DNA from 4 places in the Calidifontibacter indicus genome. Region 2 is predicted to be linked to each of the others. Evidence: predicted binding sites of a transcription regulator. Region 2 holds the regulator's gene; each other region holds the start of a gene.

Region 1 (7,147 bases), 2.3 Mb from region 2:
TCCGGCTGGTGCGCCGGTGAATTCGCCTGCCATGGCCACCAGGTCTCGTTCCATCGCCAGCAGCGACGGGAAGGCCGTGGGGTCGAGTCCGTTCGACTCGCCGAACATCGCCAGCGCCTCCAGACCGAGCCCGTCGACGTCTGGCCGGCCGGAGTCGTACACATAGGCGAAGGTGCTGCCGCCGTGGGTGGGCACGTCGAGCGAGCGCAGCCGCTGCAGTTCGGTGCGGAAGGTGTCGAGGTCGGTATCAGTGTCGGTGTCGTTGTTGGTGTCGGTGTTGGTGTCGGTGTTGGTGTCGTTGTGGTGCGCTGTCATGCGGGCTCCTGGCGGCCGAGGCGGTAGCGGGTGAGGAAGAACAACGAGCAGGCGACGATGACGGCCGGCAGTACGGTGAAGCCGAGACCGATCGCGGTGACTGCCGAATCCGACTGCGCGGCAAGCCCGTCGGTCGACGACACGTATCCGCCGAGCGCGAGCACGGCCGCGTAGACGAACGGCCCGAGCGCCAGGCCGAGGGTCTCACCCGCCGTCCAGACGCCGGTGAAGACGCCGATGCGGTTCTCCCCGCTGGTGCGGGCATCGGCCGCTGCCACGTCGGGCAGCATCGCCATCGGGAACATCTGGGCGCCCGCGTAGCCCACCCCGACCACGGCGACGGCGAGTGCCGCGACGACTGCGCCGAGGTGCATGCCGGCGAAGGCGAGCACCGCCCCGCCACCGAGCAGCACCGAGCTGATCAGGTAGCCGCGCCGTTTGTCGCGGCGTTCGGCGTAGCGCTGCCACAACGGGGTGACGAGCAGGGCCGGGCCGACGAAGCACACGAACAGCACGCTCGACATTCCCTTGTCGCGCAACACACTTCGCGCGACGTAGTCGACGCCGGCGAGCATCACACCGGTCGCTAGCGCCTGCAACACGAAGGTCGTGATGAGGTGGCGGAACGGCCGACTCGCCCAGACGACCCGCAACTGGTCACGCAGCGATCCGCCGGCCCCGACAACATCGCGGGTCGGTGCACCGTCGGTGCCCCGCCACGCGGCGAGCGCGCCGACCGCGATGAGCAACCCGACGAAGATGCCCACCCCGCGATAGCCGGCCCAGTCGCGGATCACCGGCGAGAGTCCACCACTGATCAGGATCGCGAGTGCCAGGATCGCCACCCGCCAGGTCATCAGGCGGGTGCGTTCGTCGTAGTCGTCGGTGAGTTCGGCCGGCATTGCGACGTAGGGCACTTGGAAGAACGCGTACGCACTCGCGCAGGCGAGGAAGAACAGCAGCACCCATCCGCCGGCGATCACGGTCGGGGAGGTCGGGCCGGCGAACATGATCGCGAAGAGCACCGCCAGCGCGAGGCCGGCGCGCACCAGGAACGGACGGCGCCGCCCGGCCGGCGAGGTGCTGCGGTCACTGATCCGGCCGGCGATCGGGTTGAGCACGACGTCCCACGCCTTGGGCAGGAACACCATCAGGCCCGCCACCGCGGCGGTGATGCCGAGTCGGTCGGTCAGGTAGGGCAACAGCAGCAGCCCCGGCACGGTGCCGAACGACCCCGTCGCCACCGATCCGAGTCCGTACCCGACCCGGACTCTGCGGGGCAGCACTTCGGTCATGCCCGGAAACTACCTGGGCTCACCGAGTCGGCGTCGGGTTTCGACGTGGGCTGCTCGACCTGGGTCGTCATATCCCACTGCCCACGACGGCGACATCAGGACGGCGGTTGGACGGTGGCCGACCCACCGCTCAGCTCATGGGTCGGTGAGGTCGCGCCAGGTTTCGGTCAGTCCGGGCGTGGTGCGGTAGGTGTGACCGGTGGGTGAGGTCCACTCGACGATCCCTGTGGGGTGCAACCGGATCCGCCACTGGGATTGCTTCATCCGGTGGTGACGCCGACACAGGCATTCGAGGTTGACCGTTGCGGTAGGTCCCTGGGGCCATTCGACGGCGTGGTCGAGGTCGACGTTCTTGATCGCGGGACGGTCACAGCCCGGTGCCCGACACCGCTGGTCCCTGGTTTTCACGTACCTGGCCATCGTGGGTGGCGGCCGGTAGCTGTCGCTGGCCATGGTGTTGGCGGTGGGTTCGCCGGTGACGGGGTCGAACTCGAAGCTACTCACGGTGACCTTGTCGGCGAACCTGGCCAGGTCGGCCAGGCTGTCGGCGTCGATCGCACCGGCGCGGGCGTGGACGCTCGTCGCGCCCCGGTCACGCATGTCGGACACGAAGGCCCGGCCGTCACTGTCTCCTCGACCCCTGGTACGTCCACCAAACGCTGCCGGTGTCTCTGGCTCGACGTACGGCTCACTGGCCGGCGGTTCAGCATCACCGTCGCCCCCACGGTGACTGTCGTCGCCACGGGTGCTGTTCTTGCTGTCGTCGCCATCCTTGCTGGCCTGGCCGGCAGTACCGGCAGCAGCGGTGGGTGCCTGGTTGGCGGGTTTGGTCCAGGTGTTCCCCGCGGTGCCGAAGGTCGGGGTGAGCACCTGGATGTCGAGGTTCAGGGTGACGTTGCGCATCGCGAGGTCGAAGAACGCATCGACCCGGTACTCGCCCAGGGTTTTGTCGGACTCGTCGCCGTGTTTCATCGCGAACGCCAACTGGTCGATCGCGTCCTTGACCGCGGTGATCTGCCCGTTGTCCCCGATGATCGTCAGCATCGACAACCCCGGTGTCGGGTGCGGATCCTGGAACACCCCACACTGCTGCGCCCTCGTCTTCCGCGCCGTCTCTCGAGCTGCGGAGGGTTGATGCTTCCCCACCAACGTCCGGCACGATTTGCGTGCCTGACCCCTGGTGGTCTGGTGGACTCCCCGGCCGAGGATCTCCGCCTCGACCGTTTCGCACACGTCCGGGGAGGCGTCCTGCAACTCCGTCGCAATATCCGCCGCCGTATCCAAGTTCGCCCGGCCGGCAGCGACTTCCCGCAACAGGTTCGGAGTCCTCGTGACCAGCCGGGCGGAGCGTTGCACTAACCCGATCCCGGCCTGGATCCCCAACCCCAACTCCGCGGCGACGGTGTCGGCGGAGTACATGCTGGTGAACCCTTCACCGTGCCGCACCCACGGCGTCTTCCTCGTGCCCTGCGGACCGTCGGGGTGCTCCCACCGCGCGAACTCCGCAATCGAACGAGCCCGCACCGCTTCCATCGACTGCGCCGCTTGATGCGCGAACCGGGTCGCATCCTCGAACAACGTCATCCGATCGAACACCCGAGACTCCGCCACCAACACCTCATCCAGACCAGCGCCCGAATCGAGGTCCGTTCCCAGCTCCGAGCCCAGGTCGACATTGAGGTCGGTGTCCAGCGAGTCGCCGGCCGACCCGCCACCCGCAGCAGCCGTAAACGAGGCCGATCCCGCCAGGACAGCAGGGGCTGTGGTGTCGGGGAACAGGTCGTACCCGAGGAGGGCGTCGGGTTCGTCGACCGTGAACGGGTCGTCCTGCCCGAGCAACTCGTAGGCGTGTGCGCTGAGGATCTTGGAGATGATCAGCATGATCGTCACCGGGTTCGCACCCGGCACCAAATGAGGGTGGGACGCCAACTCGATCGCGGCGTCCAACCCGTCTTCGAAGATCACAGATTCAAGCAACTCGGCCGGGTCGATACCGCCCGGTCGAGCCTCGAAATCTGGTGTCCCCTCCATGCACTTATCATACACGTGTTCGAACACGTTCGGAAGGGTTTCAACAGGCGAATTCGGTTGATTTCTCAAGGGTTTTCGCAGGTTTCGACTTGCGGTCCATTGGCGCCCCGAGCAGCTCAAATCAGCGCGCTCCGCGAGGCCGCGGGGGCGCCCGACCAACGGGCTCCGCTACCGCCCGGACCGCCTCACCCAGCGATGCCCGCGCGGGCACGGGAGAGGCTCAAACCAGCGCCCCCGGTTCAGGCGACGGTGGGGGTGGAGCCGTCGGCGGACTCCATCGCCTTTCCCGCCTCGTGCCACGCCTTCATGCCGCCCTCCAGGTTGGCGACGTCGAGGCCGTACTCGGCCAGTGACGGCAGGGTGCGGCGCACGCGCCCGCCGCCCTTGCAGGTGACGATCAACTGACGGTCGCCCGCGAGGTCACGGATCTCGTCGAGGCGCTCGGCGATCTGGCCGAGCGGGATGTGGACGGCACCGGGTGCGTGCCCTGCGTCCCATTCGTGCTGCTCGCGGATGTCGAGGAACACCGCATCGTCGGGCAGGTCGGTGACGGGGACATCGGGGAAACGGCTCATGTATTCGAGCCTAACCCGCAGGTAACCGCCGAAAGGCGCTCTCCCGACGTCCAGGAAACGATCAGCGAACTCCCGGGATGCGGTTCCACGCTGAGCAGGCACCACCCGCCCAGCCAAGAACGCGCCGAAGAACACCCCCACGAAGCCACCCGAAGACAGCCCGAACACAACCCGGAGAAGACCACGAAGACGCCATGGAAATCACCGACCCCGCACTTCCCGTCCTGCTCGGACTCGCCGCGCTCGTGCTGCTGGTGCTGCTCGCCCTCGGCCTGCCCCGCATGCACCGACGCACCGCGGCGACCGCGGTGCGCGCCGGGCAGGCAATCGTCATGAATCTGGCCGCGCTCATGTGCGCCGGGCTCGTGTTGAACAACCAGTACCTGTTCTACGTGTCGTGGTCGGATCTGCTCGGGCCGAGCAACGTGCAGGCGCAGCAACTGACCCGCGGCGCGGGCAACCGGGGCGCGAACGTGCGGATCGCGCCGGTGGTCACCGAACACTCGTCCTTCCCGTCGTTGCCGACACCGAACTCGCTGGAGCAGCAGTACACGGTGCACGGCACCAAGAGCGGTGTCGATGCATCGGTCATCGTGATCCTGCCCAAGGGCTACTCGACGCATCCGGCGCGGCGGTATCCGGTGCTGGAGATGATGACCGGCTACCCGGGGGTGCCGCGGTCGGCTACTCGTACGGCGGCTGGTGCGCGGCCATGCTCGCCATGCGACACCCGGCCACCTTCGGCGGCGGCGCGTCGCTCATGGGCTATTTCTCACCGGAGTTCGGCAGCAACTACAACCCGTTCAAGATCGTCCCGGCAGCCGCACGTGCCTACCAACTCGGCCTCCTGGCCCACACCCGTCCGCCGGCCACCTCGCTGCTGGTCATGGCCAGCAAGAACGACCCGGAGTCGTACCCCTACATGGTGCAGTTCCTGAAGCAGGTGCGGTCGCCGATGGCGGTGACCTCACTGGTGCTGGCGTCCGGCGGGCACAACGTCGACGAGATCCCGCTGCACCTGCCGCAGATCATGGCGTGGCTGTCGAAGTCACTGGCCGGTTTCCGATACCAGCCATAATTTTTGTCGCTTGAACCATATTTGCGGTACGTTCGTCCATATAGTCTCCCTGACAGCAAATGGACGAAGGAGTACGAGCATGTGGACGATGACGTGGACGGAGGTCGCCGGCTTCATCACGACGGCGCTGTGCGTGTGGCTGGTGGTGCGCCGCAACATCTGGAACTTCCCGATCGGGATCGCCAGCAACATCTTCTTCTGGGTGCTGTTCATCCGGGCCGGGCTCTACGCCGACGCGTGGCTGCAGGTGGTCTTCCTGCTGCTCGGCGTGGGTGGCTGGTGGATGTGGCTGCACGGCGGCGTCAACCGCACCGCGCTGGTCGTGCGCCGGACGCCGGTGTGGGGGTGGGCGGCCATCGCGGGCTTCGTCGGCGTGGCCACCTGGGTGATCTACACGCTGCTCACCGCACACACTGACTCGACAGTGCCGGTGGCCGACGCCTTCACCACCGCCCTCAGCCTCGGCGCGCAGATCATGTTGAACCGCAAGTGGATCGGCAACTGGGCACTGTGGATGGTCGCCGACGTGCTCTACATCTGGCTCTACTGGATCAAGGACCTCCACCTCACCTCGGTGCTCTACGTGGGCCTGCTGACGATGTGCGTGATCGGGCTGCGGCAGTGGGCCACCGCGGTGCGCCGTCCGGAGCCCGCCCCCGTCGCCGAGGCGGTGCCGGCATGAGCGCGCAGGCACGCGACCACCAACACCAGCACGGTCTCGTGCTCGGCAAGTTCTATCCCTTCCACGCCGGCCACCAACAACTGATCCGCGCCGCCACGGCCGCCTGCGCGCAGGTGACCGTCGAGGTGCTGGGCAGTTCGGTGGAGTCGATCCCGATGGAGGTGCGCGCCGAGTGGATCCGCCGCGAACACCCCACCGCGCGGGTGGTCACCGCCCTCGACGACGCGCCGATCGACTACGACGACCCGGCGGTCTGGGAGCTGCACATGCGAGTGATCAAGGGCCTTCTCGACCAGCCGGTCGACGCGGTGTTCACCTCCGACTCGTACGGCGCGGAACTGGCCGAGCGGCTCGGCGCCACCTGGCATCGGGTCGACCCGGGACGGGTGGCGATGCCCGTGTCGGGCACCGCGGTGCGCGCCGACGTCGCCGGGCACTGGTGGGCACTGCCCGCACCGGTGCGGGAGTGGTTCAGCCGGAGGGTCGTGGTGATCGGCGCGGAGTCGACCGGCACCACCACGCTCAGCAGCGCGCTCGCCGCGCACTACGAGGTGCCGTGGGTGCCGGAGTTCGGCCGCGAGTGGAGCGAGGTTCGCCCGGGCGGCCTCGAATCGCCCTGGCACAGCGCGGAGTTCGATCTGATCGCGATCGAACACCAGCGGCAGGAGGTGGAGGCGATGAGGGCTACGCCGCGTCCGTTGACGATCAGCGACACCGACGTGCTGGCGACCGCGATCTGGCACGAGCGGTACGTCGGCGGCCCGTCGCCGTCGGTGCTGGCCCGGGCGACGACGTGGCGCCCGGCTCTGTATGTGCTGACCGGCGACGAGATTCCGTTCGTGCAGGACGGCATGCGCGACGGCGAGCACATCCGGCACGACATGCAGGCGCGCTTTCGCGAGGTGCTGGCGCAGTCGGGTGTGCCGTGGTTCGAGGTGCACGGCAGCCCGGCACAGCGCCTGGCCGAGGCGACAGCCCGGGTCGACGAGCTACTCGCCGGCGGCTGGGCTCTCGCCGACCCGCTGGGCTGAGGCCTCGAGAAACCGCCTCCCGAGCGCCTCGACCGCGGACCGCACCTCCTCGCCCTTGATGACCACGAACGGCACCGGCAGCAGCGCGAGCATCTCGGCGTAGCTGTGGGCGTTGCTGGTCGTGCCGACGATGCGGGTGA
Region 2 (7,147 bases):
GAGACCGGGCCGCTCGCGGTGCCGCCGGAGGACAGCAGCTCCTTGGAGGAACGGATGCGGGAGAGGTTGAGGCCGGCACCGGAGCCGCCCTTGAAGATGAAGCCCTCTTCCTTGTACCAGTTGAGGATGGAGTCCATCGAGTCGTCGACCGCGAGGATGAAGCAGGCCGAAACCTGCTGCGGGCTCTTGGTGCCGACGTTGAACCACACCGGCGAGTTGAAGCTGAACACCTGGTGGAGCAGGGACCAGGTGAGCTCGTGCTCGAACAGGGTGGCGTCGTCGTCGTTGGCGAAGTAACCGAACTCCTTGCCGGCCTTCACATAGGTGAGGACGACGCGGTCGATCAGCTGCTTGAGGCTCGACTCACGGGCGTCGGTGCCGAGCGCACCACGGAAGTACTTCGTGGTGACGATGGTGGAGGCGTTCAGCGACCAGAAGTCGGGGAACTCGACCCCACGCTGCTCGAAGATCGTCTCGCCGGTCTTCCAGTTCTGCTGGACGACATCGCGACGCTCCCAGGTGACCTCGTCGTAGGGGTGCACTCCGGGCGTCGTGAAGATGCGTTCCACCTTCACGCCCTTGCCGCCGCGGCGTGCCTTGGCGCGCGCGTTGGTCGTCTCGGTCATGTTCCTGCTCCTCCGTGATTTCTCGACTGGATTTCTCGACTGTGTGACTTACTCGTGGTGCCGTGCGTGCTGGTGCTGTGCGTGCTGTCGGCCGCGCGGCTCAGCTGGTGGTGGTGCGACCAGTCTTGCCGCGACCACCGACAACCTCGCCGGTGTCTTCGGCTCCACCCGCATCACCGTCGACGTGGCTGTCGCTGTCACCGGCGTCGGTCTGCTGCAGGTCTCGCTCGCTGCGCAGCAATGCGATCGCCGCCTCGAAGTCGTCGAGGTCGTCGAACGCCTGGTAGACCGAGGCGAACCGCAGATAGGCGACCTCGTCGAGGCAGCGCAGCGGGCCGAGGATCTCCAGACCGACGTCGTGGGCGTCGATCTCGGCGGCTCCCGCCGAACGGATGCCTTCCTCGACCTGCTGGGCGAGCAACGCGAGTTGGTCTTCGCTGACCGGGCGCCCCTGGCAGGCCTTGCGGACGCCGACGAGCACCTTCTGCCGGGAGAACGGCTCGCTCGCGCCGGACCGCTTGACCACCGTCAGGCTCGCGGTCTCCAAGGTGGAGAACCGCTTCCCGCACGACGGGCACTGGCGACGCCGCTTGATCGAGGTGCCGTCGTCACTGCTGCGGCTGTCGACGACCCGCGAGTCGTCGTGTCGGCAGAACGGGCAGTGCATGGTCACCTCCGGGTGGCGTCACGATCGATCAGAGCCCGCGATGGGCATAGGAATGCCCGGGCCGCGAGGCCTTTTCGGATCGATCTGGGGGTCGATTGTGGAAAACCGGTGTAGAAGTCCGTGGATCCTGTTGACTAGCTGGGGACCTACATGTGGACAACTTACAACGGTGTAACTACTAGATGTAGGGATGCTATTCCGGTCCGACCCCAAGATGCAACAGCCCCGGCGTGGCGAATTCGGCCCGCTCCGGCCGAGCCCGCAAATGCGCAGGTCACGGACTTGCAACACCTCGAAATCGATCGGGACACGCCTCCGCGACCGACCGAACGACGAGGCCCGGCGTCGACCGATCAGGTCGACACCGGGCCACGAGATGCACGTGATCAGCGCAGGCTCAGCGCGGGACCACCAAACGCTGACCCTCGCTCACCTGAAGGCTGTTGAGGCCGTTGGCGCGCTGGATGCGGTAGACGGCTTCGCCGACCGGCAGTTGCGGGTAGGCAGCGTGGGCCACCTCGGACAGGGTCTGCCCCGAGCGGACCACGAGTTCGGAGCTCGAGGAGCCGCCGGCGAACGCCTGGCCAACTCCCCACCCGCCACCGACGATGGCCGCGAGGACCAGGGCGGCCACCAGGCGCCGACCACGGATCGTCAGGCGCACAGCGCCCTCGCCGGCCGCCGACACCTGAGACTGGGCGGGCACGAGGTGCAGGTGGCGGCGCGTGCGCGGCTCGCGCCCGACGACCGGTGCATCCCAGTGAGCGACTGCACTCATGATGTTCTCCATCCCCGACGCCTGAGCGTCGTCCCAATGTTCGCTCGCACACGCGTGCGATAGAACGCCTGTACGATGTATAGCACGGTTGTTCGAAATAAACGAGACACGCGTCGTACAAATGTTTGATAACTGTGTGCGAGCGGCATAGCCTCTTTCCATGCTTCGCAGCCTGGCAGCGACCACCGACAACCTCCGTCGGCCGACTGTCTGACCGCAGGCACCAGCACCGCAGCTGGAGCACGACACGAGCACGACACGAGCACGGCCCCGGCGAGACGACGAAGGACGCAGACGACATGGCCAAGATCCACCAGTTGCCCGACGACGAGGGCGGCACCGCGCTCACGACCCGCCAGCGGAAGGTGCTCGAGGTCATCCGCAACTCGGTCGACCGCCGCGGTTACCCGCCGAGCATGCGCGAGATCGGTGAGGCGGTCGGTCTCACCAGCCCCAGTTCGGTCGCTCACCAGTTGTCGATGCTCGAGCGCAAGGGCTACCTGCGCCGCGACCCCAACCGGCCGCGCGCGATCGAGATCATCTCCCCCGATCACAACGCCGAAAAGCGCGGCGTGCGGGGTGGTTCCAGCGTCACCTCGGCCGACGAGTCCACGGTCGACGAGACCGGCGCCGGCGACCAGCGGCCGGCCGCGTCCTACGTGCCGGTGGTCGGGCGGATCGCCGCCGGCGGCCCGATCCTCGCCGAGGAGGTCGTCGAGGACGTCTTCCCGCTGCCCAAGCAGATCGTCGGTGAGGGCGATCTGTTCCTGCTGAAGGTCGTCGGTGACTCGATGATCGACGCGGCGATCTGCGACGGCGACTGGGTCGTCGTGCGTCAGCAGCCGACCGCCACCAACGGCGACATCGTTGCGGCGATGCTCGACAACGAGGCCACCGTGAAGACCTTCAAGCGCCGCGACGGCAAGGTGTGGCTGATGCCCCACAACCCCGCGTACGACCCGATCGACGGCGACCACGCCGTCATCCTCGGCAAGGTGACCGCGGTGCTACGCCGGGTCTGAGCTCCCGGAATCAGTCCCCGGATTCAGACCCGGAGTCAGTCCCGGGCACATCACCCAGCACGTCCCACACCGCCTCCTGCAGCACCTCGCGCAGGGGGCGGTGGACGTGTCGGGTGGCGATCTCCTCGGCCCGTGACCAGCCCGTGTTCATCAGCACGATCGGCACCTCGAGCGCGGCGGCCCGGCGGGCGAAGCGGTAGCCCGACATCACCCCGAGCGACGAGCCGACGACCAGCAACGTGCGACTTGCGGCGACGAGGTCGAAGCAGTGGTCGACGAGCGGTTTGGGCACCGACTCCCCGAACATCACGACGTCGGGCTTCAGCAGGTCGCTGCCGCAGGTCGGGCAGTGCACCAGCGTGATGTCGTGGATGAGCGATTCGTCGATGTCGACGTCGCCGTCGGGGCGCAGCGGAAGGTTGCGCGCACGCTCGGCATCGGCCGCGAACGCCGGGTTGAGCCGGGTGAACTCGCGCTGCACCCACTCGCGGTCGACGGTGCTGCGGCAGTCGAGGCAGATCGCGCGGCCGAGGTTGCCGTGCAGCTCGATCACCGTTCGGGATCCTGCGCGCTGCGCCAACCCGTCGACGTTCTGGGTGATCGTCGCGGCGAGCAGGCCGGCGCCTTCCAACCGGGCGAGATGGTCGTGTGCCGGGTTCGGTTCGGCGGTGCGAAACCGCGTCCAGCCGACATAGGAGCGGCTCCAGTACCGCTGCCGAGCAGCCGCACCCGCACGGAACTCGGCCACGGTCATCGGTTGCACGCGGCGCACGCCGTCCGGGCCGCGGTAGTCGGGCAGACCGGAATCCGTGGACAACCCGGCACCCGTCATCACGAGCACCTTGCCCGCACGCAGGCGATGAGCCAGGTAACTGCGGTCGTCCATCGGGTCCTTCGCTGGTCGTTCGGCGCGTCGCACGTACGCTAGTAGGCATGATCGACGCTGCCGGACTCCGGGTGATTCGTGCCATCGCTGACGAGGGCAGCTTCACCGCGGCCGCGTCGTCGCTGGGTTACTCCCAGCCTGCCATCTCCCAAATGGTGCGCCGCTTGGAGGAGCGGCTGGGCACTCCCCTGGTCGAACGACTCGGACGCAACGTGCGCCTCACCGAGGCCGGTGAGGTGCTCGCCCGCCATGCCGGCGCCGTCCTGGGCGCGATCAGCGCGGCCGAGTCGGAGGTGGCCGCGATCGCCGGTCTGCGTTCGGGCCGGGTGCGGCTGATGGCCTTCCCGTCGTCGTCGTCGACCCTGGTGCCGAAGGCGTTGTCGCTGGTGAAGAAGCGTTTCCCGCAGGTGCAGGTGACCTTCGCCGAGGGTGAGCCGCCGGAATCGTTGGCCGCGCTGCGCGCGGGCGAGTGCGACGTCGCGGTCGCGTTCACCTACGAGGGGCTCGAGCTCACGACCGACCAGCTCGACGACTTCGAGGTGCGTGAGCTGTTGCTCGACGACGTGCGCATCGCGCTGCCCCTCGACCACCCGCTCGCCGCCCACGAGAGTGTCGACCTCGCCGACCTCGCCCAGGCGCCGTGGATCGCGGGCTGCACCCGCTGTCGCGGCCACCTGCTCGCGTTGGCCGACGGCGCCGGGTTCGCCCCCGATGTCGCCTTCGAGACCGAGGACTACGTGGCCGTGCTCGGACTCGTGGCCGAGGGTCTGGGAGTCGCACTGGTGCCCGACCTGATCCTGCGTTCCGCCCCGAACGCGCGGGTGAAGGTGCTCCCGATCGACCCGCCGTCGCACCGCCGGGTCTTCGCGGTCACCACGCCCGACCTCACCCGGGTGCCCGCCGTGGCCGCCATGATCGACGCGCTCGTCGAGGCGGCACACGACCAGTCGTGCGTCGGTGCTCCGGCCTGAGCCGCCTCGCCGACCAGCCTCGCCGGTGCCGACAAGCTGACAACTTCGTGAAGGCACCGTGACGGCGCGCGTGGTCGACCGGCAGTGGGTGAACCGGCGCCGGCTCGCCGTCCAACGGTTGTCGTCGACCCCATTGCCGCACGCGGCGGACGCCGTCCGCCTGCTCACCTGTGTGCAGTCGCAGGACGCGCCTCTCGCCGCCCACTCGCTCGCGATGCGCTCACGGGACACGCGCTACGCCGAGGTCGTGGCTGCGCAGGCGCGCGGAGACTGGGTGCGCACCCACATCCTGCGACCGACCTGGCACTTCGTCGCGCCGCAGGACCTGCGCTGGATTCAGGCGCTGACCGGCCCGAAGGTGGAGCGCTCCGACGCGGCACGCTTGCGGCAGCTCGGCATCACCGCCGACGTGATGGACGCCGGTCTGGATCTCCTGCGCGAGGTGCTCGCCGACGGCGCGGCGCTCTCACGCGCCGAGCTCGGGCCGATCTTCGCCGAGCGCGGTCTGCCCGGCCCGGGCGAAGCGATAGCGCATCAACTGATCGTGGCCGAGGTGCGGGCCGTGATCTGTTCGGGCGCCCCGCGGCTCACCGGCAACACCGCCGAGCACACCTACGCACTCGTCGCCGAGGTGATCCCGGCCGTCGAGGCCGATTCGTGGCCACGCGAACACGCCGCCTGCATGCTGACCCACCGGTTCTACGCCGGACACGGCCCCGCATCCGAACGTGACCTTCAGCGGTGGAGCGGCTTGACGCTCACCGAAATTCGTTCCGCAACAGCGGAACTCACGTCGTCGCCGACCCTGCGTGACACGCACCCGCTGGAGGCTGTCGAGCTCGACGGCGACACCTTGTGGTTCGATCCGCGGGTGCCGGCCCGCACGACCCGCCGACAGAGCGCGTACCTGTTGTCGACCTTCGACGAGGCGGCGCTCACCTACCCCGCCTCGGGCTTCCCCCGGCGCGACGCCGGCGCCGATCGAGTCCGGATGCTTTCCCAGGCCGCACGCGGAGTGATCATCGTCGACGGCAGCGACGTGGGCACCTTCGGTCGCACGATCGGCCCGCACGACGTGCGCGTGACCATCCGCGCCGAGGTCAACCTGAGCGCCGACGCGCGCGACGCCATTGCGCACGCCGCGCAGTTCCTGGCCGACTTCCACGACCGGCCGCTCCGACTCGACTTCAGCTAGACCGCCCCGACTCGCAACCGGTCACCCGACCCGAACAACAGGATCGTGCCGTCGCGGTCGGTGCGCAGCACCGCGCATCCGGCGAGCAAACCCAAGGTGCGCGGCGCCGGGTGCCCGTAGTCGTTGTCGGCCCCGACGCCGATGAGACAGACCCGGGGTGCGACGGCCGCGATGAGTCCGGCGTCCTGATTGGCCGATCCGTGGTGCGGCACCTTGAGCACGTCGAAGCGTCCGTCGACGAGCTCCCGGCGCACCGCCGCGCCGGCTTCGCGTTCGATGTCGCCGGTGAACAGCAGCCGGGCACCGCCGGCGTGTACGTCAAGCACCACCGAGCCGTTGTTCTGCACCGATCCGTCGGTGAGCGTGCGCGCCGGCCACAGCACCCGGGCGCGCACCGAACCGATCACGAGGTTCTCCCCCGCAACCACCGCACGCACCGGCAGCCGCGACCGGGCGATGAGCTCCATCGTCGGCTCGCGCCGGGAGGCCTCCTCCCCCTTGCCGGCTGCGTCCTGCTGATCGACGGACGTCGTCAGCACCTGCCCGACGGTGCGCCCCGACCGCAGCACGCCGGAAAGACCGTCGACGTGATCGGCGTGGAAGTGCGTGAGCACGATGGTGTCGATGTGACCGATGGCGAGGCGGGACAGGCAGGCATCGACGGCGTCGGGGTCGGGACCGGTGTCGACCAGGAGCACGCCCCCGCCCGGGTCACGTACGACGGTCGCGTCGCCCTGACCGACATCGCACATCGCGACGAACCACCCGGGTGGGGGCGACGGGGACGGCACCGGCACGACGAGCGCGAGCGCGGTGATGCCGGCCGCACCGGCGCTCCACCGGCGGCGGGTCAGTTGGTGCAGCCACCAGGGCGCGGTGGTGAGTGCAAGCAGGATCGCGAGCACGAGCGTGACGACGCCCGGCCAACCCGGCAGCCAGGGCAACGAGCCGTAGGGCAGCGCGGCCGCGACATGGGCGATCAGTGCGATCCCCCACGCCGGG
Region 3 (7,147 bases), 1.1 Mb from region 2:
TCCCTCGATGCGCTGGCCACCGAACCCGAGGCCGAGCTCATCCGCGAGTCGTGGGTGCCACCGGCCGCGCAGTCCGACCTGTTGCATGCGCTGGACGCGAGTTCCGTGGGCCGCTACCCACATCCACTCACCGAGGGTGAGCACTGCCTGACGGTGCGCGCGATGGCGGGTGCGACCGCGCTCGTGACGGTGAACGACGACGACGCGCTGTTCCTCGCCGACCTCGGATCACTGGCCGGTCATCGGCTTCGGCCGGGCGATGTGCGCTCCGCGCCGGTGCCCACTCAGCTCGGGTTGTTCTGAGTAGGGCTGCTCGATCGCTGGCTGATGGTTTCCTGGATCGTTCGGTCAGTCGCGTACTCAGTCGCTGCGGAGGTCGTGCCAGGTTTCGGTGAGTCCTGGCGTGGTGCGGTAGGTGTGGCCGGTGGGTGAGGTCCACTCGACGATCCCGTTGGGGTGCAACCGGATTCGCCACTGGGTTTGCTTCATCCGGTGGTGACGTCGGCACAGGCATTCGAGGTTGACTGTTGCGGTGGGCCCTTGGGGCCACTCGACGGCGTGGTCGAGGTCGACGTTCTTGATCGCGGGACGGTCACAGCCGGGTGCCCGGCACCGTTGGTCCCTCGTTTTCACGTACCTGGCCATCGTGGGTGGTGGCCGGTAGCTGTCGCTGCCCATGATGTTCGCGGTGGGTTCGCCGGAGACGGGGTCGAACTCGAAGCTGCTCACGGTGACCTTGTCGGCGAACCTGGCCAGGTCGGCCAGGCTGTCGGCGTCGATCGCACCGGCGCGGGCGTGGACGCTGGTCGCGCCGCGGTCACGCATGTCGGACACGAAGTCGCGGCCGTCACGATTTCGTCCACCGAAGGCTGCCGGTTTCTCGGGCTTACTGGTCGGCTCGGCCGGCGGAGTGCTGGGTGGTCCTGTGTCGGGACCGGGGCCGGACGGTGGCCCGCCACCGGCGTCACCCTCTTCACTCTCGTCATCACGGCCACCGTCGGCGGCACGGTCGCCGTCGTCATTGCCGGTATTGCTGTCGTCGGCATGGCCACTGTCGTCAGTACCGCCACCGTCGTTGCCGGCGGTCCTGCTCTTGCTCGCCTGGCCTGCACTCCCGGCAGTGTCCGCGGGGGTCGGTGCCTTGTTGGCGGGCTTGGTCCAGGTGTTCCCGGCGGTCCCGAAGGTCGGGGTGAGCACTTGGATGTCGAGGTTCAGGGTCACGTTGCGCATCGCGAGGTCGAAGAACGCATCGACCCGGTACTCGCCCAACGTCTTGTCGGACTCGTCGCCGTGTTTCATCGCGAACGCCAACTGGTCGATCGCGTCCTTCACCGCGGTGACCTGCCCGTTGTCCCCGATGATCGTCAGCATCGACAACCCCGGTGTGGGGTGCGGGTCCTGGAACACCCCACACTGCTGCGCCCTCGTCTTCCGTGCCGTTTCCCGCGCCGCGGAGGGTTGATGCTTCCCCACCAACGTCCGGCACGATTTGCGTGCCTGACCCCTGGTTGTCTGGTGGACTCCCCGGCCGAGGATCTCCGCTTCAACGGTTTCGCACACATCAGGGGAGGCGTCCTGCAACTCCGTCGCAATATCCGCGGCAGTGTCCAAGTTCGCGCGGCCCGCGGCGACTTCCCGCAACAGGTTCGGAGTGCGGGTCACCATCCGGGCGGAGCGTTGCACCAGGCCGATCCCGGCCTGGATCCCCAACCCCAACTCCGCGGCCACGGTGTCGGCGGAGTACATGCTCGTGAACCCCTGACCGTGCCGCACCCACGGCGTCTTCCTCGTGCCCTGCGGACCGTCCGGGTGCTCCCACCGAGCGAACTCCGCGATCGAACGAGCCCGCACCGCTTCCATCGACTGCGCTGCTTGATGCGCGAACCGGGTCGCGTCCTCGAACAACGTCATCCGATCGAACACCCGCGACTCCGCCACCACCACCTCATCCAGACCAGCGTCCGAATCGAGGTCCGTTCCCAGCTCCGCTCCCAGGTCGAGGTCGAGGTCGAGGTCCAGGTCGGTGTCCAGCGAGTCGCCGGCCGACCCGCCACCCACAGCACCCGCAGCAGCCGTAAACGGGGCCGATCCCGCCGGGACAGCCGGGGCTGTGGTCTCGGGGAACAGGTCGTACCCGAGCAGCGCGTCGGGTTCGTCGACCGTGAACGGGTCGTCCTGCCCCAGCAGTTCGTAGGCGTGGGCGCTGAGGATCTTGGAGATGATCAGCATGATCGTCACCGGGTTCGCACCCGGCACCAAATGAGGCTGGGACGCCAACTCGATCGCTGCGTCCAACCCGTCTTCGAAGATCACAGATTCGAGCAACTCGGCCGGGTCGATACCGCCCGGTCGAGCCTCGAATTCTGGTGTCCCCTCCATGCACTGATCATACGCGTGTTCGAACCACTTGGGAAGGGTTTCAACAGGCGAATTTGGTTGATTTCTCAAGGGTTTTCGCGGATTTCGACTTGATCTGCGCCGGCGCACGATTCGGCCCACCAAGGGGCACCGCCGGCGCTCCGAGAAGCTCAACCAATGCGCTCCGCGAACCGCCGAAGGAGTCCAACCAACAGGGGGCCAGACGGCCTCAATCAGTCGGGCTCGGCGGCATCGTGCGCCCGGTTCAACTCGACCTCCGCCACCACTGCGACCGGCCCAACCAGCCGCACCTCGACAGCCGTCCACACGAGGTGCACGGACGCCCCGACGCTAAGCCGGCTTGCGCCTCGAAGCCGCCGCGATCTCGCCGGCGGTCCACAGCGCATCGATCACAAGCACCAGGGTCCACGCGGCGGCCGTCCCGCCGAAGGTCTCCCAGGCCGCAGAGGTTCCGACCAGCGCACCCGCGCAGATCAACAGCGCGCCGCCGACCGCCCAGGCAACGAGGTGCCGCGTGATGCCGCGACGCTCGTGCGCGACGCGCGCCGCTCCCCAACTCGGCTTCGGCGCAGGGGCAGGGCCGTCGGCGAATCGGTGCGCGAACCGGACGTCGGCCCAGTGCACCATCGAATGCCCGAAGCCGACGGACACGCCGATGTAGATCGCAGCGAGCACGTGCGCGAGACCGGGCGCCGCTCCGCCGCGCAGGTCGATGACGGCGGCCGTGAGAGTGACGAGATCGACCAGCGGCGCACAGATCAGCAACACCGAACTCAGTCGCTTGCGGCGCAGCAAGTACCGCGCGGCCAGGCCGCCGAACAGGAACACCCAGAACATCACCTCGGACCCGACGATGACCGCGTAGAGCATGACCAAACCTTTTCCGTACGACTGTGTTGTAAAACTAAAATAGCACAGTCGTGTCATAATCGCTCCATGCCGAAGATCGTCGACCACGAGGAACGCCGCCGGCTGATCGCCGACGCCTTCGCCACCGTCGTCCGTCGCGACGGGGTGGCGGGTGCCTCGGTGCGCGCGGTCGCCGCAGAGGCCGGCATCTCCCCCGGAGCCATGCGGCACTACTTCGACACCCAGACCGGGTTGCTGCGGTTCGTCGCACAAGACCTCACCGAGCGGCTGACCGCACAGATGGCCGCGCTGGCACCGGAGGCCACCGGCACCGACTCGGTCGTGCTGCTCGAGGAACTCGTGCCGCTCGACGCTCGACGACAGGCCGACTTCGACGTCTGGCTCGCGCTGGTGGTGGGCGGTCTCACCGAGCCCGCGCTCGCCGAGATCTCGGCCGAAGCCCATGCCGCGATCCGCAACGTGTGTCGACACGTGCTCAGGGAACACGGGGTACGCCGTCCGACCCCCGATCAGGTGCGACGCCTGCACGCGTTCGTCGACGGCATCTCGATGCACCTCGCGCTCTACCCCGACGTCGTCTCCCGAGCGGCAGCCAAGCGCAGCCTGCGAGCCGAGATCCCCGCGATCGCGGGCATTACGCTGAGTCCATGACGCGCGCACTGATCATCGTCGACGTTCAGAACGACTTCTGCGAGGGTGGCTCGCTGGCGGTCGCCGGCGGCACGAAGGTGGCCGAGCAGATCGCCCATTACGTGACGAGCCAGGGCGAGGACTACCGCACGATCGTCGCGACGGCCGACTGGCACGTCGACCCGGGCGACCACTGGTCGGACGAACCCGATTTCAACCACAGCTGGCCGGTGCATTGCAAGGTCGGCACCGACGGAGCCAGCTTCCGCCCGGAGGTCGGGCCGGCCATCTCGCTGACCGACCGAATCTTCCGCAAGGGTGAGCACGAAGCCGCCTACAGCGGCTTCGAAGGCCACGACGAGCACGGCGCAAGCCTGGAGAGCTGGCTGCGCGACAACGAGGTCGACACCGTCGACGTCGTCGGCATCGCCACCGACTTCTGCGTGAAGGCGACCGCCCTCGATGCCAACCGCGCCGGGTTCGAGACGTCCGTGCTGTTGCAACTCACCGCCGGGGTCTCCGCCGAGACCACCGCGTCCGCCCTCACCGAACTGCGCGAGGCGGGCGTCGGCCTCACCGGCGAACCCGTCGTCGAAGCCTGACCCCCAACCGCAAACGCTGCACTCCCCTGCAGACGCTGCTGTTGCAACAGCGGCGTCTGGCGGGAAGTGCAGCGTTTGCGGGTGGTGCGGTGTTGCTGAGGGCGCTCGTCAGGGGGTGACGACCAGCGGCGCGGTGCCGTAGGTCAGCTTCCAGTCGACGGCGTGGAAGGTGGCCGGGTCGATCACCTTGTTCGCGGCCACCCAGTCGATGATCAGCTGACGGATCTCGTTCTGGCGGTTGTAGACGACCGGTGCGGTGGTGACATCCGGGAAGCCGCCGCCACCGGACTGGCGGTAGTTGTTGATCGCGATCACGTAGCTGTCGCCGTCCGCGACCGGGGTGCCGCCGTACGACAGGTTGCGGATGCGGTTGCCGGCCGGCACCGACAGGTCGATGTCGTAGGTGAGCGGCTTGTCGAGCCCGCCCATGACGTCGTAGTTGTAGTCGGGCGTGCCGCTCGGGGCCGCCGGGGTCACCGCGTTGGTGACCTGCGCCGACGGCACCGGGCCGGCGCTGCTGACCTGCCGGAAGTACTCGACCGACTTCTCCAGGTAGGCCTTCACCTGCTTGCCGGTGAACTTGATGCCGAGCAGCGTGTTGTCGAAGACGTACAACCCGGCCACGTCGCGCACCGTGACGTCACCTGCGGGGATGCGCGCCGTGCGGCTGAACGGTGCCGCGATCGAGAGCACCGGGGTGTTCTCCTCGGCGGTGCCGACGAGGCCGGCCTTGACCGCCTGGGCCTGCACGTAGTTGATGAGGTCGACCGCGGCGGAGTCCTCCCAGCACGCGGTCGCGCCGGTCATCTCCTGCTTGCAGGTGCCGATGACGCCGTTGACGTACTCGAGCACCTTCTGGTGCGCCGGGCGGACGAGGTCGGCGACCTGCTTGTCCTCGGGAACGGTGTTGGCGTTCAACAAGGTTGCGGACGCCGAAGCGACCTCCCACTGACCGCGCACCTTGGTGAGGTCGAGGTCCATGACGGTGACCCGCATGCCCCAGTACAGCGGCTCCGAGAGCAGCACCTGCTTGCCGGTCGCCTTGTTGACGACATAGCGCTGCGGGATCTCCTTGTGCGCGTGACCGACCAGGATCGCGTCGATGTCGGCGACCTCCTCGGCCAGCTGGGTGGCGGCGTTCTCGACGAACGGAATCGCGTCGCCCCACGACGACGAACCGTCGGCACCGGAGTGGGCCGACACGATGACGACGTCGGCGCCGGCCTTCTTCACCTGCGGCACGACGATCTTCGCCTGCTCGACGATGCCGTTGAACTTCACCTTGCCTTCGACATTGGCCTTGTCCCAGATCGAGACACCCGGGGTGACCAGACCGACGATGCCGACCTTGATCGGCTTGCTCCCCTTCAGGTTGACCGTCTTGATGATGTAGGTCGGGTAGACCGATCGGCCCGTGTTCCAGTCGAGCGCGTTCGCGCACAGCAGCGGGAAGCGCAGCTGGCGGCGGAAGGTGTCGAGGGTGTCGAGGCCGTAGTTGAACTCGTGGTTGCCCATTGCGGCCGCGTCGTAGCCGATCGCGTTCATCGCGGTGGCCATCGGGTGGGTCGATCCCTTGGTGATCGGGTCGATCTTCGCGTAGTAGTACGCCAGCGGGGTGCCCTGGATGGTGTCGCCGGCATCGAGCGTCACACACGAGTCGGCGCCCCGCTCGGCGCGCATCGCCTTGATCAGCGTGGCGCACTTGGCGACGCCGATGTCGTTGCTCGCGGCGTCGTTGTACTCGGCGTTCTTGAAGTAGTCCCAATTGAGAACGTTGCCGTGCAGGTCGGTGGTGCCGAGCACGGTGAGCCGAACGCCCGCCGGATCGGCTTGTGCGGCAGGCACCTTCGCCGCGAACAGTCCGGCCCCTCCGATCACCGCCATCCCCAGCATCTGACGGCGGCTTGCAGTGAGGTCAACGGACATGACTCTCCCGGTGTGGTTCGCGTCGTGCGGGGCGCCTGATCCGGCCCCGCGGTGACGCTAGACCTCTCAGCGCGCCGACATGCCGTTGGGAGGCACCCAATCGCATCGTTCACCTGAATATCGCGCGAACGTCACCGGCCACCGACCCAGCTCCAGGCGTACTTGCCGTCGTCGACGGCCGTGCCCGCTTCGCCGAGTTCGAGCGGGCGGAAGGTGTCGACCATGACCGCCAGTTCGTCGAACCGCTCGACCCCGATCGACGCCTCGGTCGCCCCGGGTTGCGGACCGTGCGCGTGACCGCCGGGGTGCAGCGAGATCGACCCCTTGCCGATGCCCGAACCTTTGCGCGCCTCGTAGTCGCCGTCGACGTAGAACATCACCTCGTCGCTGTCGACGTTCGAGTGGTAGTAGGGCACCGGGATCGACAGCGGGTGATAGTCGACCTTGCGCGGCACGAAGTTGCAGATGACGAAGTTGTAGCCCTCGAACACCTGGTGCACCGGCGGCGGCTGGTGCACGCGTCCGGTGATCGGCTCGAAGTCGGCGACGTTGAAGGCGTATGGGTAGAGACAGCCGTCCCAGCCGACGACCTCCAGCGGGTGGTACGGGTAGGTGTAGACCGTGCCGACGATGCCGGTCGACGTCCGGTGCTTGATGTAGACCTCCGTGGCCGCCTCGGGATCGGCCCCGATGTCCTCGGCGAGCAGCGGGCCCTCCGGCCCGCGCAGGTCGCGCTCGCA
Region 4 (7,147 bases), 1.8 Mb from region 2:
TCCATGCCCGAACCGTCCCGGCTGCGGATGTACGGGGTCATGTCGAAGCGCAGACCGTCGGCGTGGAAGTCGTTCAGCCACAACACCGCGTTGTCGCGGATGAACGCCCGCACCTCCGGGCGGCCGTAGTCGGGACGGGTGTCACCCCACGGCGTCGACGAGCGGTCGTCGTTGTAGAAGTAGATGCCGCCCTTGCCGTTCTCCGACCAACCGTCGAACTGCCAGGTGGCGAGGTCGCTCGGACCGAAGTGGTTGTAGACGACGTCGACGATCACGGCCAGCCCGCGCTGGTGGGCCGCCTTCACCAGGTCCTTCAGACCGTCCGGGCCGCCGAGCACCGACTCGACCGCGAACAGGTGGGCCGGGTTGTAACCCCACGAGTCGTCACCGGCGAACTCCATCACCGGCATCAGCTCGATCACGTTGGCTCCCAACGACTGCACGTGGTCGAGACGGTCGATCACCGACTGGAACGAGCCGCGTCCCTGCTCGGCGTTGAACGAGCCGACGTGCAGTTCGTAGATCACCAGGTCGTCGCGGCGGGAGAGGCCGGGGCTGTCGTCACCCCAGTCGTACGCGCCGTGGTCGTAGATCACGCCGTTGCCAACCGAGTTGGTGACCTTGCGGGCGTACGGGTCGACCCGCTGGAAGGTCTGGCCGCCGGCGGTCAGCTGGTACTTGTACTCCTGCCCGACCTGCGCCGAGGTCTCGGCGTACCAGTAGCCATTGCCCTCGGACTCCATGACGGTTGCCCCGCCGTCCCAGTCGTTGAAATCGCCGATGACACAGACCTGTTCGGCGTTCGGCGCCCACACCCGAAACGCCACCCCACCGTCGAACGGGATCGCTCCCATGCCTTCACGCTGACCCATCGGTGTGTCTCCTAGTCGAGGTGCGGGGGAGGGCCGGACGGCCGCGACCCAGCGTATGACCTGGCGGCCGGCGACGAGGTGCCCACGGACGCAGGTCACATTTGTCAGCACATTTTGGGACGAAGGCGCGTATCCGTAGCCACCGGCCCTTCGGGTCACTAGATTTCGTTGTCGTTCCCTGGTCCCAGGAAGGAGTCACGCTCATGAGCTTCGCGAACATGATGCGGACGAAGTCGGTCGAGCAGTCGATCGCCGAAGGCGACGAGCCGGAGTACCAACTCAAGAAACGGCTCACCGCCCTCGACCTCACGGTGTTCGGCGTCGGAGTCGTGATCGGTGCCGGCATCTTCACCGTCGCCGGCCGTGCGGCCAAAGACCTCGCCGGCCCGTCCGTCGTGATCTCGTTCGTGGTCGCAGCCCTGTGTTGTGCGCTCGCGGCGCTCTGTTACGCCGAGTTCGCCTCGTCGATCCCGGTGTCGGGTTCGGCCTACACATTCAGCTACGCCTCCCTCGGTGAAATCGTCGCCTGGATCATCGGCTGGGACCTCCTGCTGGAGCTGATGCTCGGTGCATCGGTGGTCGCGCAGGGCTGGTCGGCCTACCTCGGGGTGTTCCTCGACCACCTCGACATCACGCTTCCCGAGTCGGTCTCCTACGGCAGCAGCTTCGACCTGCCGGCCTTCCTGCTCGTGGCCGTGCTCACCGTGCTGGTGAGCATCGGCATCAAGGAGTCGCTGCGGGTCAACCTGGCGCTGGTCGCGCTCAAGGTGTTCATCGTGCTATTCGTGATCTTCGCCGGCCTGTTCTTCATCAAGGGCGAGAACTACCAGCCGTTCATCCCGCCGAACCAGCCCGCCGAGCAGGTCGAGACGCTCAAGACGCCGCTCATCGAGTGGGTCTTCGGCTTCACCCAGTCGCACTACGGCGTCACCGGCATCCTGGCCGCGGCCTCGTTGGTGTTCTTCGCCTACATCGGATTCGACGTCGTCGCGACCACCGCCGAGGAAGCCAAGAACCCGCAGCGCGACCTTCCGCGTGGCATTCTCGGCTCGCTGCTGATCTGCACGGTGCTCTACTGCGCCGTCGCGCTGGTCATGACCGGCATGGTGAAGTACGACAAGATCTCCAGCGAGGCATCCCTGGCCAAGGCGTTCGAGGACGTCGGGCATCCAGGGTTCGCGACGCTCATCTCAGCCGGAGCCGTCGCCGGTCTGACCACCGTGGTCATGACCTTGCTCATCGGTGCCTCGCGCGTCGTGTTCGCGATGTCGCGTGACTGGCTGCTCCCGGCGAGCCTGGGCAAGGTCAACACCAAGACCGGCACCCCGATCAAGATCACGGTCGGCATCGGCACCGTGGTGGCCCTCGTCGCAGCGCTCACCCCGGTCGGTGAACTCGAGTACATGATCAACATCGGCACGCTCACCGCGTTCTTCCTGGTGTCGGTCGCGGTGCCGGTGCTGCGCCGCCGCAACCCGAAGATGGAGCGCCCGTTCAAGGTGCCGTTCAGCCCGGTGCTGCCGATCGTGTCGGCACTGATCTGCCTCTACCTGATGCTCACGCTGCCGATCGAGACGTGGATCCGGTTCGTCATCTGGATGGCGCTCGGCTTCATCATCTACTTCATCTACGGCTACCACCGCAGCCGCCTGGCCCAAGGGCACCGGGCGCAGGAAGAGCCCGTGGAGAAGTCGACGCTCTGAGTCGGCCCGCGACACAGACCAGCCCGCTCGGCCCGATGGTCGAGCGGGCTCGTCTGTGCAGCGCCCGGATGGCGCAGGATGGGTGCATGCTCGCCGTCCGTGTCGCCCGCTCGCGTGACCTGTTGGCCGCGCATCCGGACGCCGGTGCGCTGTTGAGTGCGGACGAGCGGCGCCGGTTGGCAGCGTTGCGGCGACAGACGGATCGGGACGATTTCGTGGCTGCGCGGGTGCTCGTGCGCATGCTGCTTGTCGAGGTTGTTCCGGATGTGCCCACTGACGCGGGTGCCGACGGGCCGCTCGGGTCGGTTCGCATCTGGCAGGAGTGCGCGACCTGCGGCGGCCCGCACGGCGCGCCGCACACGGAAGGGGCGTTCCTCAGCTGGGCGCACTCATCCGGGGTGGTGGCTGCGGCGGTGAGCGACCGACCCGTCGGCGTTGACATCGAACCTCTCGAGGTGGCGATTCCCGCGCTCGCCGGCCGGGTACGCGACGTGGCCGAGTGGGTGCGGCTCGAGGCGATCGTCAAGACCGGACGGATCGACCTCGACGGCGCGCTCGCCCTGCCGCGGGCCGAGTTGGCCGGCGTGACGGTCGCCGACTGGGCGGATCCGGCCACCGGCGTCGCGGTCGCGGTCGCGTCGGTCGGCGGGTATCGCCGGCCAGTGAGCTAGCCGCCGCGGGTTGCCCGGCTGATCGTTCTCGGTGCGGCCGGTGTCGGTGTCGGGGTAGGTGGTGTAGCGGCGGCCGGTGCGGCTGATCCAGGTGCAGATTCCGTCGTCGGTCATCTCGACGTCCCAGTGGCCTTTGGTTTTGGCGTCGTGGTGGTGCCGGCACATCGCGGCGAGGTTCGCGCCCTTGGTGTCGCCGGTGGGCCATTCCTGCACGTGGTCTTCGTCGCAGCGGATCGCGGGTCGGCTGCATCCGGGGAACCGGCAGGACTGGTCCCTCAGTTGGACGAACTCTCGGATCTTCGGTGGTGGTTCGTAGCGTGCGGACGCTGTTTGCGCGGTGATGCCGGTGTCGGTGTCGAACAGCACCCGGGTCAGCCGGCACCCGAACCGTTCGACCAGCGCATCGACGGTGTCCGGTGCGACCAACCCGATGCCGGGGATCTCGGCCCAGTCAGTGTGGGGCCTCCCATGGGCGTCACCATCTGGTGGGCCGGTCGAGCCGTGTGATGTCTCCGGATCGGCTGTGTCACAGTCATTTTCGGGAGGACCTGGATCGCTTGCCGCCTGCGCACCGGCGCCTTCGCCGTTGTCGGCGCAGTCACTGCTCTCGTCATGGTCGTCGCTGGGGGCATTGGTGCGTTGGAAGGGGACGTGGATGACGAGGTGAAACCCGATGTCGCAGCCTTCAGTGACGAGGTCACACAACGCGTCGAGGCGTAACTGGCCTAGCGTCGGCCTGAAGGCTGCGCCCGGTTCCGAACCCTGCTGGGGGTACTGCTCGGGGTGCGCTTGGGCATGTTGTTCGGGGTGTTTACGCCAGGTGTCGGCCAACTGGTCGAGCGCGGCGTGGATCTTCGCGATCTGATCCGCCGGACCCACCGCCCGCAGTTCGGACAACCCGGGGATGTCGGAGGCTTCCGCCCAGACCCCGATCGCTTCCCGCGCGGTCCTCTTTCTCGTTTGTTTCGCGGCGTCGGCTTCCCACCGGGTCACCAGTGCCCGCACGGCCGACTTGAGTTTCTGGAACCCCCACGAGGCGAACCCGCGCGACCCCAACAACTCAGCCTCGACCAGGGCCGCCGTGTCCGGGGAAGCGTCGGCCAGTTCGGCCGCTACGAGGTTCACCTTCCAGAACGGCACCCCACCCGCAACCGCCGCCTCGACCAACCGCGGCGCTTTCGTACACGCGGTGACCGCGGCACCCAGACGCGTCGACGCCGTGCGTGGTGCGAGTTGGCAGGCGGCCGCCAAATCGGTGTCCGCGAAGTCGGCCTGATGCCCGAGCGGTCGTTCCACCGGCACACAGAACCCCGTGTCGGAGTCGATGACTTCCCGATCGATCGCGGCATACCTCGCCATCGCGATCGCCGAAGCGGCCTGCACCACCGAACCGGTCACCGCGGCCGCGCGGATCATCTCCTCCAACGACCGCAGCTCCTCCACCGACGACACCCGCCCCGTCAACGCACCCTCACCCGCCCGGATCGTGTCGGTGTCGATCTTGGCGAACGCATCCCGACACAACTGCGCCGCCGCAGCCAGCATGTCCGTCGCCGAGGAATGCTCCGTGATCACCGGGCGCACCCGATACGTCTTGCGGCTCAACACCGATTCGATCAGCTCGAGTTCGACCTCGCTCAGAGGCTCATCGATCTCGTAACTGGTGGTCATGAATCAAACATATGTGCGACCACCGACACCCACCATCAGTCGCAGAAGATCTGTGGAGAAACGACACCGACCAGGTGGGCTGTGGATCAAATCCCGCTGCGAATCAACGGGTTTCGACTCGGTGACCAACGAATGCTTGTCAATGCCGCTGGTGGCAATCACGGGACCACAGACCAAGGCTCACGCAGCCGGGACGGCTGAGCCCCGTAGCAGGAACGAAGTGACTGCTACGGGGCCCAACGCCGAAGGAGCCTGCAGAAGACTCAGAGGTCTGCGATGGCCTCCAACGGACGCGTACGCGCCGCCCGGATGCCCGGCCACAACGCCGCCGCCATGCCGACCACCGCCGCCATCACCAGCGTGAACAGGATTGTCGGCCACGGGATCACGGCGCTGATGTCCGGGATCCATTCGCGGAAGGTGCGCACGAGGCACCATCCGATCGCGACTCCGATGATCATGCCGAGCAGCGCCCCGAAGATCGAGATGAGGATCGACTCCAGGTAGATCGTGCGCCGCACCTGCTTGCGCAGCATGCCCACCGCACGCAGCATCCCGATCTCGCGCTTGCGTTCGACCACCGACAGCGCCAGCGTGTTGATGATGCCGAGCACCGCGATCACCAGCGACAGCCCGAGCATGCCGTACAGCACCAGCAGCATCTGGTCGATCTGCGACGACTGCGCGTTGGCGAACTCCTTCGGGGTCTGCACCTTGATCGTCAGGTAGTCCTTCATCGCGTCGCCGATGCGGTTCTGCACCTGCGCCACCGGGGCACCGTCGGTGACCTTCACCAGCGTGACCCAGGAGCGCTCCAGCTGCTTCGGCACGAGTTGGGAGTAAGCCGATCCGCCGAGCATGAACGGTCCCGAGAGTGCGCTCTCGGTGTAGATGCCGGTGACTGTCGGGTTGGCCTTCGTGCCGAAGCGGGTTGCGAGCTCGACCGGCGAGCCGACCTTGAGCCCGTTGGCCGACGCGAACTTGTCGGAGACCAACACCGAGTTGGCGCCGATCGTCGACGACCCTTGTGTCACAGCCAGTTTCAGCACGGTGGAGAGGTCACCGGTCGGCGCGGTGCCCACGGAGTCGCTGCCGCCGATGCGCACCGGCACGTTGCGCAGCTGCACGACGTCCTTCACCCCGTCCAGCTTCGCCAGGGTGGCGCCGCTGGCGGGCGGCAGCCCCATCTGGTCGCCACCGGTGAGGATGACGTCGGCGGTGACGTCACTGCTGACGGCCGAGTCGATGGTCGCCTTGAACGACGAGCCGAGGGTGCCGATCACCGCGACCAGCATGAGCCCGAGGGTCAGCGCGAAGGCGGTGGCCGCCGTCCGGCGCGGGTTGCGGACGGCGTTGGTGCGGGCCAGGCGGCCCAGCTTGCCGAACGGTCGCCCGATGACCGAGCCGAGCGCGCCGATCACCGGCTGGGACAGCGCCGGAGCACCCATCACCACGGCGACGATGATCACGACCGCGCCGAGCCCGACGAGGCCGGCCGCCTGGCCACCCTTGCCGGTGGCGCCGCTGAAGATCGCGGCGAACCCGAGCACGGCGAGCAGGGCACCGATGAGGGTGCGCACCCGCAGCGAGGAGGCGCCGTCGGTCTGGCTCTCGCGCATCGCCTCGACCGGCGACACCTGCGCGGCCCGGCGGGCCGGGGCGTAGGCACTCACCATGGTCACGACGATGCCGACCAGCAGACAGGCGATGACGGCCGTCGGGGTGATCGCGAGATCACCGCTGGGCAGTCCGGCCCCGGTGGAGCTGAGGATGGCCTGCAGTCCGGCCGCCAACGCGATGCCGATCGCGAAGCCGACCACCGAGCCGATGAGCCCGACCACGAAGGCCTCGAACAACACCGACCGGGTGACCTGCGGACGCGATGCGCCGACGGCTCGCAGCAGGGCGAGTTCCTTCACCCGCTGCGCCACGATCATCGAGAAGGTGTTGTAGATGATGAACGTGCCGACGATGAGGCCGATCGCCGCGAACGACAACAGGATGTAGTTGAAGATCTGCAGGAACTGGTTGATCGCGTCCTTGGTCTGCTGGCGCACCTCTTCGCCGGTCTGCACCTTCTGGTCGGGGAACGCCTGGGCGAGCCGCTGCTTCAGCTGGTCGGGAGTCACCCCGGACGCGGCCGAGACCTGCACCGTGCCGACGTGCTTGCCGTCGCTGAACAGCGACCGCGCGGTCGCCGCGTCGAAGTCGGCCTCGATGTAACCGGAGG

What was found. Region 2 encodes LexA, which represses DNA repair genes until DNA is damaged. Its sites were predicted from a motif close to TCGAACANNTGTTCGA; they were not measured.
Region 1: DFJ65_RS01935 (HNH endonuclease signature motif containing protein) is a predicted target of LexA. The motif match lies at 3,649-3,664, and genes of this name have one in related genera.
Region 3: DFJ65_RS07860 (HNH endonuclease signature motif containing protein) is a predicted target of LexA. The motif match lies at 2,387-2,402, and genes of this name have one in related genera.
Region 4: DFJ65_RS04345 (HNH endonuclease signature motif containing protein) is a predicted target of LexA. The motif match lies at 4,921-4,936, and genes of this name have one in related genera.

Annotation. Positions count from the first base shown of each region.
Region 1 covers NZ_QTUA01000001.1:409,342-416,488, forward strand. Annotated here, with positions in the region: gene DFJ65_RS01925 (pyridoxal phosphate-dependent decarboxylase family protein) at 1-315, opposite strand, end outside; gene DFJ65_RS01930 (MFS transporter) at 312-1,610, opposite strand; gene DFJ65_RS01935 (HNH endonuclease signature motif containing protein) at 1,746-3,641, opposite strand; gene DFJ65_RS01940 (rhodanese-like domain-containing protein) at 3,881-4,216, opposite strand; gene DFJ65_RS01945 (hypothetical protein) at 4,605-4,808, opposite strand; gene DFJ65_RS01950 (alpha/beta hydrolase) at 4,929-5,294, shown strand; gene pnuC (nicotinamide riboside transporter PnuC) at 5,374-5,976, shown strand; gene DFJ65_RS01960 (AAA family ATPase) at 5,973-7,007, shown strand; gene DFJ65_RS01965 (helix-turn-helix transcriptional regulator) at 6,966-7,147, opposite strand, start outside.
Region 2 covers NZ_QTUA01000001.1:2,710,155-2,717,301, forward strand. Annotated here, with positions in the region: gene DFJ65_RS12885 (vitamin B12-dependent ribonucleotide reductase) at 1-626, opposite strand, end outside; gene nrdR (transcriptional regulator NrdR) at 727-1,293, opposite strand; gene DFJ65_RS12895 (LysM peptidoglycan-binding domain-containing protein) at 1,691-2,071, opposite strand; gene lexA (transcriptional repressor LexA) at 2,371-3,093, shown strand; gene DFJ65_RS12905 (Sir2 family NAD-dependent protein deacetylase) at 3,104-3,979, opposite strand; gene DFJ65_RS12910 (LysR family transcriptional regulator) at 4,027-4,950, shown strand; gene DFJ65_RS12915 (winged helix DNA-binding domain-containing protein) at 5,009-6,145, shown strand; gene DFJ65_RS12920 (DNA internalization-related competence protein ComEC/Rec2) at 6,142-7,147, opposite strand, start outside.
Region 3 covers NZ_QTUA01000001.1:1,654,552-1,661,698, reverse strand. Annotated here, with positions in the region: gene DFJ65_RS07865 (DUF2797 domain-containing protein) at 1-303, shown strand, start outside; gene DFJ65_RS07860 (HNH endonuclease signature motif containing protein) at 361-2,379, opposite strand; gene DFJ65_RS07855 (hypothetical protein) at 2,710-3,249, opposite strand; gene DFJ65_RS07850 (TetR/AcrR family transcriptional regulator) at 3,316-3,900, shown strand; gene DFJ65_RS07845 (isochorismatase family protein) at 3,897-4,481, shown strand; gene DFJ65_RS07840 (bifunctional metallophosphatase/5'-nucleotidase) at 4,590-6,407, opposite strand; gene DFJ65_RS07835 (homogentisate 1,2-dioxygenase) at 6,539-7,147, opposite strand, start outside.
Region 4 covers NZ_QTUA01000001.1:912,508-919,654, forward strand. Annotated here, with positions in the region: gene DFJ65_RS04335 (alpha-amylase family glycosyl hydrolase) at 1-872, opposite strand, end outside; gene DFJ65_RS04340 (amino acid permease) at 1,076-2,575, shown strand; gene DFJ65_RS04345 (HNH endonuclease signature motif containing protein) at 2,965-4,917, opposite strand; gene DFJ65_RS04350 (ABC transporter permease) at 5,181-7,147, opposite strand, start outside.